One region of the Arthrobacter sp. 05N429 genome, then DNA from elsewhere that is predicted to be linked to it. Evidence: riboswitches for the same ligand, from Rfam matches in the RefSeq annotation. Region 1 holds a riboswitch; each other region holds the start of a gene.

Region 1 (3,243 bases):
TGAACGTGCGCCTGAAGCCGCTTCTGACGCCGGAGGATCTTGACGATGCGGCGAAGAAGACGCCGACTTACCGGCCCCCCGGGCAGTAGGACACCGGGCCAGGCCGACACCGGACTCCGCTGCCCTGCGGCTACTAGTGGAATCGACGGGGGCAGTTCGGCGCCGGCCTGCAGGGGATCCAGTCGCGCCGCCGGATGCGAAAGAATGGCCCCATGAGTGATGCCGGCGACTTCATCGACCTTGCGCTCCAGCGCGAGTCGTCGTGGGGCCGCGCCGAGGAGTCCGAGGCCAGGCATGGAAGTGGCCACCGGTACTACGGCGCATCCGTCGGAGCCGTGCGCGGAACTGTCCGCGATGCCCTCCGGCGCTATCCGGGGCTCACGCACGATGACGTCACGGCGCTTAGCTCCGAGTTGTGGCAGGTGCCGGTCTTCGAACGCCGCCTCGCCGCCGTCGTCCTCCTGCAATCGAGCGTCCGGCTGCTGACCAACACGGACCTGACGCGGATCGAGGGCTTCGTCCGGAGCGCACAGCTGAGCGCCCTGGTGGACCCGCTCGCCACCGACGTCGTCGGCCCCCTGATCGCGGGTCTCGACGTCGTCGGCAGGGTCCGCGCGGACAGCGTTCTGGACCGCTGGGTGAGGGATCCTGACGGCTGGTTGCGACGCGCCGCCCTGATGGCCGGGCACGGGCCCGAGCTGGAATCTGACCGCCCTTAACGCCCGGGGAAAATTCCCTAGCTTCCCGGCCGGCGCTCCACCACGGCATAGGCTTTTTCGTCGAAGAACTCCCAGTCGGTGACCACCATGAAACCCAACGCGTCCACGCGGTCGTTGAGGACGTGGACATCGAAGCCGCCGTCACGGGGCTCAGCGTCCCAGGTGGAGACGTGGACCTCCCCGTTTTCCAGTACCAGCAGCTCGGTGTTGACGTTGAAGTCCTCCGGCGGTTCATTGCTCAGCTGGCAGATGGCAACGCAGTGCGTGTTGACGTCGGGATTGTTCATTTGGGGCCTCCGCTTCTGGGAACGGTGATGCCATTATCGTATTCCCGAATCGGCGTCTGGCGTGGGGAAAGACCGCCCGCAACCCCTTCCTGCCGTTACCTCAATGTGACATGCCGTGATCATTCCGTTACCGTTGTTAGGTGCCTGTTGTTTCCGAGACGGGCTCTCCCCAGCCGATTGCCTAACTCTGCCGCGGCCGTGGGGATAACTCGCAGCAACGTCCGGCAGAGACGGGGAAACCACTTTTGACCCACTGTTCGTCAGGGGTCTTGGGGTGAAGCCGCACGGCCCGCAATGATCGGGCCCGAGTGCGGCCGGGTGCCTCCCATCCGAATCCGACAGCTCACCTCGCAGGCATTGGGAGAGGCTCCTTTTAATGACTTTCAGCAATACCCATGCGCCCAAGCGCGCCGATCTTCGCAGCAAACGCCGTACCGCCGGGACCATCGGCCGCCAGGCCGCAGTTCTCGTCGCCGCTTCCGGAATGGTGCTTAGCGGCGCCATGGCCGCCAACGCAGCCGATGCGCCGGCCGAGCGCGGCGCCGCCCCGGCGTCGTCCGTTGACGTCAAGGGCCAGGTCGGTGCACCGGTCATGGCGGACTCCGCTGTCCAGATCACTTTCGAGCGCCCCGCCGTTGAAACGGCACCGGCCCCCGTGGTCGAGGCCCCCAAGCCCGCGGCCGCTCCGAAGGCCCCGGCAGCACCGGCCCCCGCCGCTCCCGCCGCCAAGGCGACGGTGAAGGTCCAGTCGACCCCCGCCCCCGCCGCTGCCCCGGCAGCAGGTGGAGTCAACGCCACACTGCTGTCCATGGCATACGGCCAGATCGGCATCACCCAGGACTGCACCGCCATGGTGGAGAAGGCCCTGAACGCTGCCGGCATCCCGGTCGGCAACATCGGCCCGACGGCCTTCCTGAAGTACGGCCAGGTCGTAGCCACTCCGCAGCCAGGTGACATCATCGTCCAGTCCGGCCACGTTGCCATCTACGCCGGCAACGGCCAGGCAATCAGCGGCGGCATGAACGGCGTCAACGCCACCATGGCGCACCCGCTGTCCTGGCTGACCGCCACCGGTCCCGTGACGTTCGTCCGCGCCGGCTAAGCAGTACCGCAAACAGCACGCAGAAGACCGGTCGATCGGTTGCCTTGGGGGCAGCGGATCACCGGTCTTTTGCGTGCGCGGTGTCCGGCTCGGCCGCGTACCGCAGCAGAACTACGCCGTTCCCGAAGGTGCGGCTCTCCAGCAGCCGGAGCGACGTCAGGGCATCCGTCTCCTTGAAAAGGGGGGTGCCGCGACCAATCAGAACCGGATGGACGTAGATCCGGTACTCGTCGATCAGGCCGAGCCGCCTGAACGCCGCCGAAAGGTTGGCGCCGCCCAGTGCGAGGTCGCCGCCGGGCTGGTCCTTGAGTTTCACGACGTCCTCGACGACCACGTCGCCCACCACCTCGGTATTCCAGCCGGCCTTCGCAAGGGTCCCGGAGTAGACGATCTTGGGCATGTCCCGCCAGATTCCGGCGAACTCGCTCTCGGGGGCAGAGTTCGAGGGGTCCTGGTCCGCCGTCGGCCAATACTCGGCCATCATCTCGTAGGTGACCCGGCCGTCCAGAAAGCCGCCCATCGTCCGGAGCAAGTCGTTGAAGTGGGTGTGCAGTTCCTCATCGACCCGATGCCAGCTCAGGTCCTGGTCCGGGCCCTCGATGAATCCGTCCAGGGACACTTGCATCATCAGAATGACCTTGCGCATCGCGGGCTCCTTCAATGGGCTGCAGGGGTTCCAGCGTACGACGCCGGGCGCGGACGCGGCGGGGGGATACTGCCCGAGGCCGGGCGGCAGCATATTGCCGGATTGGCCATCCCTGCGTCGGACGCGGGGCAAATGGCATCGGCTGACACAGACGCCCTCCGGGCACCGAACCTTGCGTTCAGGCCGTGCCCGGGGCAGAATGCATTAGATTTATAGCCGCACCGCGGTTCTTTACTTTCGAAGGAAGAGTATGCCTGCGAACCTGCCTGTGGCGCTTACGCACTTTGCGCTGCCCCCGATGTGCCGGCGGTGAGGCCGGGTGGATTCCTGGGGGCCAGGCCGGCATTACAGCAGCGGCCGACACACACATGAGACCACCGAGGGTGCGGGGCAGCGTGTGCTCCGGCGCCTTGGCGGGATCCGCCCACAGTTCCTGATCGTGCTGGTGACGGTCCTCGCCCTGATCTCGGCCGTGGGCGTTTACGCCAC
Region 2 (3,243 bases), on a different contig from region 1:
GGAACGGGTGGGGGAGTACATCTCCGTCCGGGTACCGGATATCGAAGGCGCCCTGGAACTCCCGCCCGAGGTTGCGGCCCACGTCTTTGTTACCGTCGGTTAACAGGACCTAACCGACTGCTCATCGGACGACCCATGAGTTGTGCACAGGTTCGATAACGGATTTATCTCTGCAAGGCTTAATCGCCTATAGTTGATCACTAGTACCGATACCAAAGCGTTACCTGATCCGAAGCCGAGCTCTGCCAGCGGATCAGTAGCAGAGTCACCTTCTGGCAGGGGCGGGGGAACCACTTCCGGCTGTTAATCAGCCTTGGGGTGAAGTCCGTCAGCGGCAAGCACACACCACCGAGGGACTCTTTGGATGCCTCTGTGTCTGGACGCCTGCCACGGCGGACCGGGTCTTTGATCTCTCTGACCCGAATCCGACAGCTAACTTCGCAGGCTCTCCAGAGAGGAACCGTTCTTGACCACCCAGACCGCCAGGGGCCGCCGTCGTGCGACCGGTCCCGCTCCGGAGCCGCGTCCGGCCGTCGCCGTCCTGGCAGACCGCCCACGTGACGCGCACCGTGACGAACGCAGGGGCCGCCGCAGCCCGTTCCGCCAGGTAACAGACTTTGCCGCCGCCAGCGGCGTGGGGCAAAAGGCCGGCATTGCACTCGCCGCTACGGGCCTGGTCCTCACTGTTACCGTCCCCGCCACGGGCCCCGTTATGGCCACCAACACGGGGGCCACGGGATCCATCTCGGCCGCAGTCCAGCCTGATGTGACGGCTGACGAGGCCAAAATCGACTTCAACCGGACCGCCGTCACCACCCAGGGTGACCCGGACGGAAAGCTCAAGCAGTTGCTGAGCGCCCAGTCGGTCGGTTCGATTACCCGCGCGGCCTCCGCCGGGAGCCTAGGGGCGCCGCTGGCCCAGTTGAAAACAGCGTCGCCCTTTGGATATCGCGTCAGCCCCATTACTGGCGGCTCCGGCGAGTTCCACCGTGGCCAGGACTATTCGGCACAGTGCGGCACGGCGGTCCTGGCTGCTGCCAGTGGCACCGTGACGTTCACCGGCTGGCACCCTTACGGCGGCGGCAACCGCGTGGTGATCGACCATGGCAACGGCCTGGAGACCACCTACAACCACTTGTCCTCAGACACCGTCAAGGTTGGCCAGCAGGTCTCCCGCGGCGAAGTCGTGGCCATGAGCGGCACCACCGGCGCCTCCACGGGCTGCCACCTTCACTTCGAGGTCATGGTCAACGGCGAAGTTGTCGACCCGACCGGCTGGCTGTAACAAAGCTGATCGGACGCTCTCGCATTCTTGTGACACGCCGTGATCCGAATGTGACATTGAGTCCCAACTGTTGTAAGTTTGACCTACGCCAACTTTTCCGAAGTTGGCGCTCTTGAGTGGATTGCCTAGCTCTGCCACCGCTCAAGGTCCGTTCGCATTACATCGTCTGGCAGGGGCGGGGGAACCAATTTTGGCCTTCGAAAGAAGGCCTTGGGGTTAAGTCGCAAAGCTTCCCAGGAAGCAGCGCGGCCGGGTGACTCCCATCCGAATCCGACAGCTCACCTCGCAGGCATTGGGAGAGGCTACTTTCGTGTCTTCACGCCACAATGCTGCGCGTCACCGCGCTTGCGCGGCTCTTACGAGCCCGCTGAAATCCGACTCCTCGGTTGCCCTTGCCGGCGCCCGGAACGGATCTCACACCGCCGCCTCAATCTCTGCTGAGTCCGGCCCGCAGGCCATGCACCTGCATGCAGTTCCCGCTTTTGGCGCGTCTTCGCAGTACACCCTTCGCTAAGTAACCCATTTCGGGGCGATCCGGCGTACCCCCAAGATGCCGGAGCGTCCTCAGCACGCGCCTGAAAAGCGCGGCCACAGGATCACGAAAGAGAGAACTTAATGACTACTCGTGCAATCGCACGGCACCGCGCCGAGGTCACCAAGACCAACTCGCTGGCTGTTATTGCCAAGGCTGTCGGAGACAACGCCGGTGGCATGGGCCGCCAGGCCGCAGTCATCGCTGCTGCTTCCGGCCTCGTCCTGACCAGCGGTATCGCAGCCAACGCTGCTGAGGCCAACGTCCAGCGCGAGTCCACCTCCGCTTCGACGCTCGAAGTCCAGTCCGCCGCCCCCGCGACGATCTCGGCTGCTTCCAGCATCTCGATCGCTTACGACAAGACCGAAGTCGCCACCATTGCGGCCCCCGTCAAGGCGAAGCCCGTCGTGAAGGTCCAGGAAACGCCCACTGCCAAGACCGCAGGCACCAAGGTCGGCGCCGCGGCCACCGCTTCCGTGGCCGGCACCAAGGCTCCGGCCGGCGTCGCCAGCGGCATGGGCGCCACGATCGCCGCTGCCGCCTACGCCCAGATCGGCGTTGGCCAGGACTGCACCGCACTCGCCACGAACGCGCTGGCTGCTGCGGGCATCAACTACCACGGCTGGCCGGCAGGTTACCTGTCCCTCGGCCGCACCGTGAGCGCCGCCGAGGCACAGCCGGGCGACCTCGCGTACTACCAGAACGGTGGCGCGGGCATGGCCCACATCGCTGTTTACGTCGGCAACGGCATGGCAGTTCACGGCGGCTGGAACGGTGGGACCACTTCCCTCCAGACCGTGAACGTCGGCTCCGGCCCGGTCTTCATCCGCGTCGGCGGCTAAGGACAACAGCTTTTTACGCAAAGGACCCCTGCCATTCGGCAGGGGTCCTTTGCGTTGCCGCAACGTGAACTTCAGCCGACACGGGCCGCGGCCGGCAAAAAAAGATTCGGTGAAACGGCACCTCGGTGTTTACTCTTGTTTTGTCGATCCATAGCCCGACCATGCAGAGGGCAGCCGGCCCTCGTGCCCCTGGCGGGTGCGGCCGTGAAGAGGTATGCGGATGCGCACTCTCGTTCTGAATGCTGGATATGAACCGCTGGCGGTTGTGACCTTCCGCCGGGCGCTCGTCCTTGTGCTGACTGGAAAGGCCAGTGTCGTGGCGGAAGGCGACGATCCCGTCGTTGGACCGCAGGACGTCCTGGGCCGGCCCTCGGTGATTCTGCTGAATCGCTATATCAGGCCCCGGTACAACACCCTGACGACCGTCAGCCGCCGCGGCGTGCTCCGCCGGGACGGGCACCGTTGCGCCTATTGCGGCAAGGCTGCCCACACCATCGATCATGTCCAGCCCAAATCCAGGGGTGGTGCGGATTCCTGGGAAAACCTCGTTGCTGCTTGCCTGCGCTGTAACAACGCCAAAGGCG
Region 3 (3,243 bases), on a different contig from region 1:
CTCCCGCTCGACGCCGGAGAAGTGGGACTTGCCGTACGGGTTCCGGCGTCGGCAGCCCATCCGGGAACCGAGGTGGGCAGCGTTGGCCATGCCCTGAACCTGATGCTGGACAACGTCTCCAATGCCCTCGAAGCCCGGCAGGAGAGCGAGATGAAGGTGCGCCAGTTCGTGGCGGATGCCTCGCATGAATTGCGCACGCCCCTGACCGCCATCCGCGGCTACACCGAGCTAATGCGGATGACCGAGCACTTCACCCCCGACGGGCAGAAGTCCCTGGCCCGTGTGCAGAGCCAGTCCGAGCGGATGACCACCCTGGTGGAGGACCTGCTCCTGCTCGCCCGGCTGGATGAGGGCCAGCCGCTCAAGCTCAGCGACGTGGACCTCACCCAGCTGGCCGTGGAGACGGTGAGCGACGAGAAGGTGATGGCCCCGGACCGCGTCTGGCAGTTGGAGCTCCCCGAAGAGCCTGTGGTGGTTCGCGGAGACGCCACCCAACTCCACCAGGTGCTGGCCAATCTGCTCTCCAACGCCCGCAAGCACACGGGGCCCGGAACGACTGTAGTGACCGGCGTAGGGCGCACCCCGGACGGGAGTGCCGTGGTGACGGTGACCGACAACGGGCCCGGGATCGCCCCCGAGTTTGTGGGCCGCGTCTTTGCGCGCTTCACCCGGGCGGATGCTTCCCGGAAGAACCCGGTGCCGGTGACGACGCCCGCAGCCGTCCGGCGGCCCTTGCCGCACCTGCCGCTGCGCCCACCCCGGTCTCCGTCCGCCGCGAGTGCTTCCACGGGGCCGCCTCCCCCGACTTCCGCCGAGGGAACCAGCGGGCTGGGACTCTCGATCGTGCAGTCGATTGTTGAGGCTCATGGGGGGACGGTCAGTGTGACGTCGGTGCCCGGCCGGACCCAGTTTGTGGTGCGGCTGCCCGCGCCAAACCCGGCCCAGGCGGCGCATCCGGCGGCGCAAGCCGCCACACCGTCGTCGTGATCTCCGTTACCTAAATGTGACTTAAGCTGCCTGGTCCTGTACGGTTTTTAGGGTGTGGCCATCACTGACGCCGCACATCCGGATGCACGCCAAACTCTGCCGCCTCCCGGATTCCGCTGCACCAGGCAGAGGCGGGGGACCCAGAGTTCCCGGGCATTTGCAGATCTTGCACCCTTGGGGTGAAGCCGACACGTGAGATTCCGTGCGGCCGGATGACCTCATCCGAACCCGACAGCTAACTCCGCAGGCGTTGAGAGGCGATCATGACTGAATTCAAGCCAAAAACGCGCCCTGATGGCGTTACGAAGAAGACCCGCTCCGAGGTGTCGCGCCACCGCGCTGAACCGGCCAAGCCCGCTTCAGCCCTGTCCCGGTTTGCCCAGAACTTCGGCACCACCGGCCGCCGCGCGGCCGTTGTTGCCGCCGCCTGCGCGGTCCTCGTGGGGGTCGGCGCCGCCGGGCATGCCTCCGAGACGGCTGCCCGCAATGCCACCGCGGGCACGTCCACGGAAGCAGCCACCACGGCGGATCCCCTGACCCACCTCGATTTTGAGCGCGTCCGGGTCGACAACCAGGCCACCATCCCCACCGGCGACGTCGCGGCACAGTCCACCGAGATCGAGCCTGCCGAAGCACCGGCCCCGGCAGCTGCCCCGGCTCCCGCACCGGCACCCGCGCCCGAGCCGGCACCGGCGCCCGCCCCCGTTGCCATCGACGACCCGGCCGGCGCGCAGGCCTACGCAGCCAGCCAGCTGGGATCCCACGGCTGGGCGGCAGACCAGATGCAGTGCCTCACGAAGCTCTGGACCAAGGAGTCTGACTGGAAGACGACGGCCACCAACAAGAGCAGCGGCGCCTACGGCGTGGTCCAGTCCCTGCCGGCCGAGAAGATGGCCAGCGCGGGCGCTGATTACCGGACCAACTACCGGACCCAGATCAACTGGGGCCTGAAGTACGTCAAGGACCGCTACGGCTCACCGTGTGGCGCCCTGAACTTCCACTACGCCCACAACTGGTACTAAACACCAGAATGTCGGACTCAGCTGAGGCCCCGGATCCCACTGGATCCGGGGCCTTAGCTCTGCCGGCGACAGCCCGCGGGAACCGCCGAGCCGTGGCCGGACGGTTCGGCTTAGGGCGCGTCTAGCCGTTGGGACGGTTGGGCAGGTACTGCACCGCCCATTTATTGCCGTCGGGATCGGCGAAGTAGACGAAGTGCCCCCAGTCCTGGACATCGACGTCGCTGACATCCACGCCGTTGTCCTTGAGCTGCCGGTGGGCGGCCTGAATGTCGCTGACCACCAGCTGCAGGCTGGGGGCGGTGCCGGGCGGAGCGTCGTTGAGCCCCTCGCCTATGGCGATCGAGCAGCCGGAACCCGGCGGGGTCAGCTGGACAAAACGGATGCCGTCCATGGGCCGCTCGTCGTAGTCGGCGTTGAAACCGACCTTATTGACGTAAAAATCCTTGGCACGGTCCACGTCGGACACGGGGACAAAGACAAGCTCAAGTTTCCAGTCCATGGGGCACAGGCTAGTCCCGGACAGCGATTTGCGGTAGGGCAATCCCAAGCGCGTGAACCCGCCGAGACGGCGGGTCTAAACCCGGCGGCTGGTTAGCCGGCCACGCCGTAGAGGCGGTCGCCGGCGTCGCCCAGGCCCGGGACGATGTAGGACTTCTCGTTGAGCTTCTCGTCGATGGAGGCGAGCACGATCGTCACGTTGGCGTCGGAGAGCTCTTCTTCCAGCTTCGCGAGGCCTTCCGGGGCGGCCAGCAGGCAGATGCAGGTGACGTCGGAGGCGCCGCGCTTGAAGAGGAACTTGATGGCCTCGCGCAGTGTGCCGCCGGTGGCGAGCATGGGGTCCAGGACAAAGATCTGGCGGTCGGTGAGGTCCTCGGGGAGACGCTCGGCATACGTGATGATGTCCAGGGTCTCTTCATCCCGGGCCATGCCCAGGAAACCGACCTCGGCGGTGGGGACAAGCTTGGTCATGCCCTCGAGCATGCCGAGTCCCGCCCGCAGGATGGGGACCACCAGCGGGGTGGGCTTGGTGAAAGCGGTGCCGATCGTGGTGCTGACAGGGGTCTCAATGGTGACCGGTTCGGTGCGGACTTCGCGGGTGGCCTCGTACGCCAGGAGCGTGACCAGTTCCTCGGTGAGCTGGCGGAAGACCGGGGACGGGGTGTTCTTGTCCCGCAGAACGGTGAGCTTATGGGCGACCAGCGGGTGGTCCACAACGAAAGTGCGCATGGGTCAA

What was found. A riboswitch is a leader RNA that binds a small molecule or an ion and turns the genes downstream of it on or off. The one in region 1 is predicted to bind cyclic di-AMP.
Region 2: another riboswitch for cyclic di-AMP. It lies ahead of AC1DF4_RS14675 (NlpC/P60 family protein); the one in region 1 lies ahead of AC1DF4_RS07135 (hypothetical protein).
Region 3: another riboswitch for cyclic di-AMP. It lies ahead of AC1DF4_RS14215 (aggregation-promoting factor C-terminal-like domain-containing protein); the one in region 1 lies ahead of AC1DF4_RS07135 (hypothetical protein).

The regions. Positions count from the first base shown of each region.
Region 1 is NZ_JBFTMQ010000003.1:38,438-41,680, forward strand. Features, by position in the region: gene AC1DF4_RS07120 (GYD domain-containing protein) at 1-89, shown strand, start outside; gene AC1DF4_RS07125 (DNA alkylation repair protein) at 213-719, shown strand; gene AC1DF4_RS07130 (hypothetical protein) at 737-1,006, opposite strand; cyclic di-AMP (ydaO/yuaA leader) riboswitch at 1,207-1,377, shown strand; gene AC1DF4_RS07135 (hypothetical protein) at 1,383-2,108, shown strand; gene AC1DF4_RS07140 (dihydrofolate reductase family protein) at 2,167-2,754, opposite strand; gene AC1DF4_RS07145 (serine hydrolase) at 3,152-3,243, shown strand, end outside.
Region 2 is NZ_JBFTMQ010000009.1:23,257-26,499, forward strand. Features, by position in the region: gene AC1DF4_RS14665 (iron-dependent transcriptional repressor DtxR) at 1-103, shown strand, start outside; cyclic di-AMP (ydaO/yuaA leader) riboswitch at 249-462, shown strand; gene AC1DF4_RS14670 (M23 family metallopeptidase) at 467-1,285, shown strand; cyclic di-AMP (ydaO/yuaA leader) riboswitch at 1,422-1,591, shown strand; gene AC1DF4_RS14675 (NlpC/P60 family protein) at 1,901-2,659, shown strand; gene AC1DF4_RS14680 (HNH endonuclease) at 2,880-3,243, shown strand, end outside.
Region 3 is NZ_JBFTMQ010000008.1:44,122-47,364, reverse strand. Features, by position in the region: gene AC1DF4_RS14220 (sensor histidine kinase) at 1-987, shown strand, start outside; cyclic di-AMP (ydaO/yuaA leader) riboswitch at 1,092-1,252, shown strand; gene AC1DF4_RS14215 (aggregation-promoting factor C-terminal-like domain-containing protein) at 1,251-2,009, shown strand; gene AC1DF4_RS14210 (glyoxalase superfamily protein) at 2,131-2,508, opposite strand; gene upp (uracil phosphoribosyltransferase) at 2,601-3,236, opposite strand.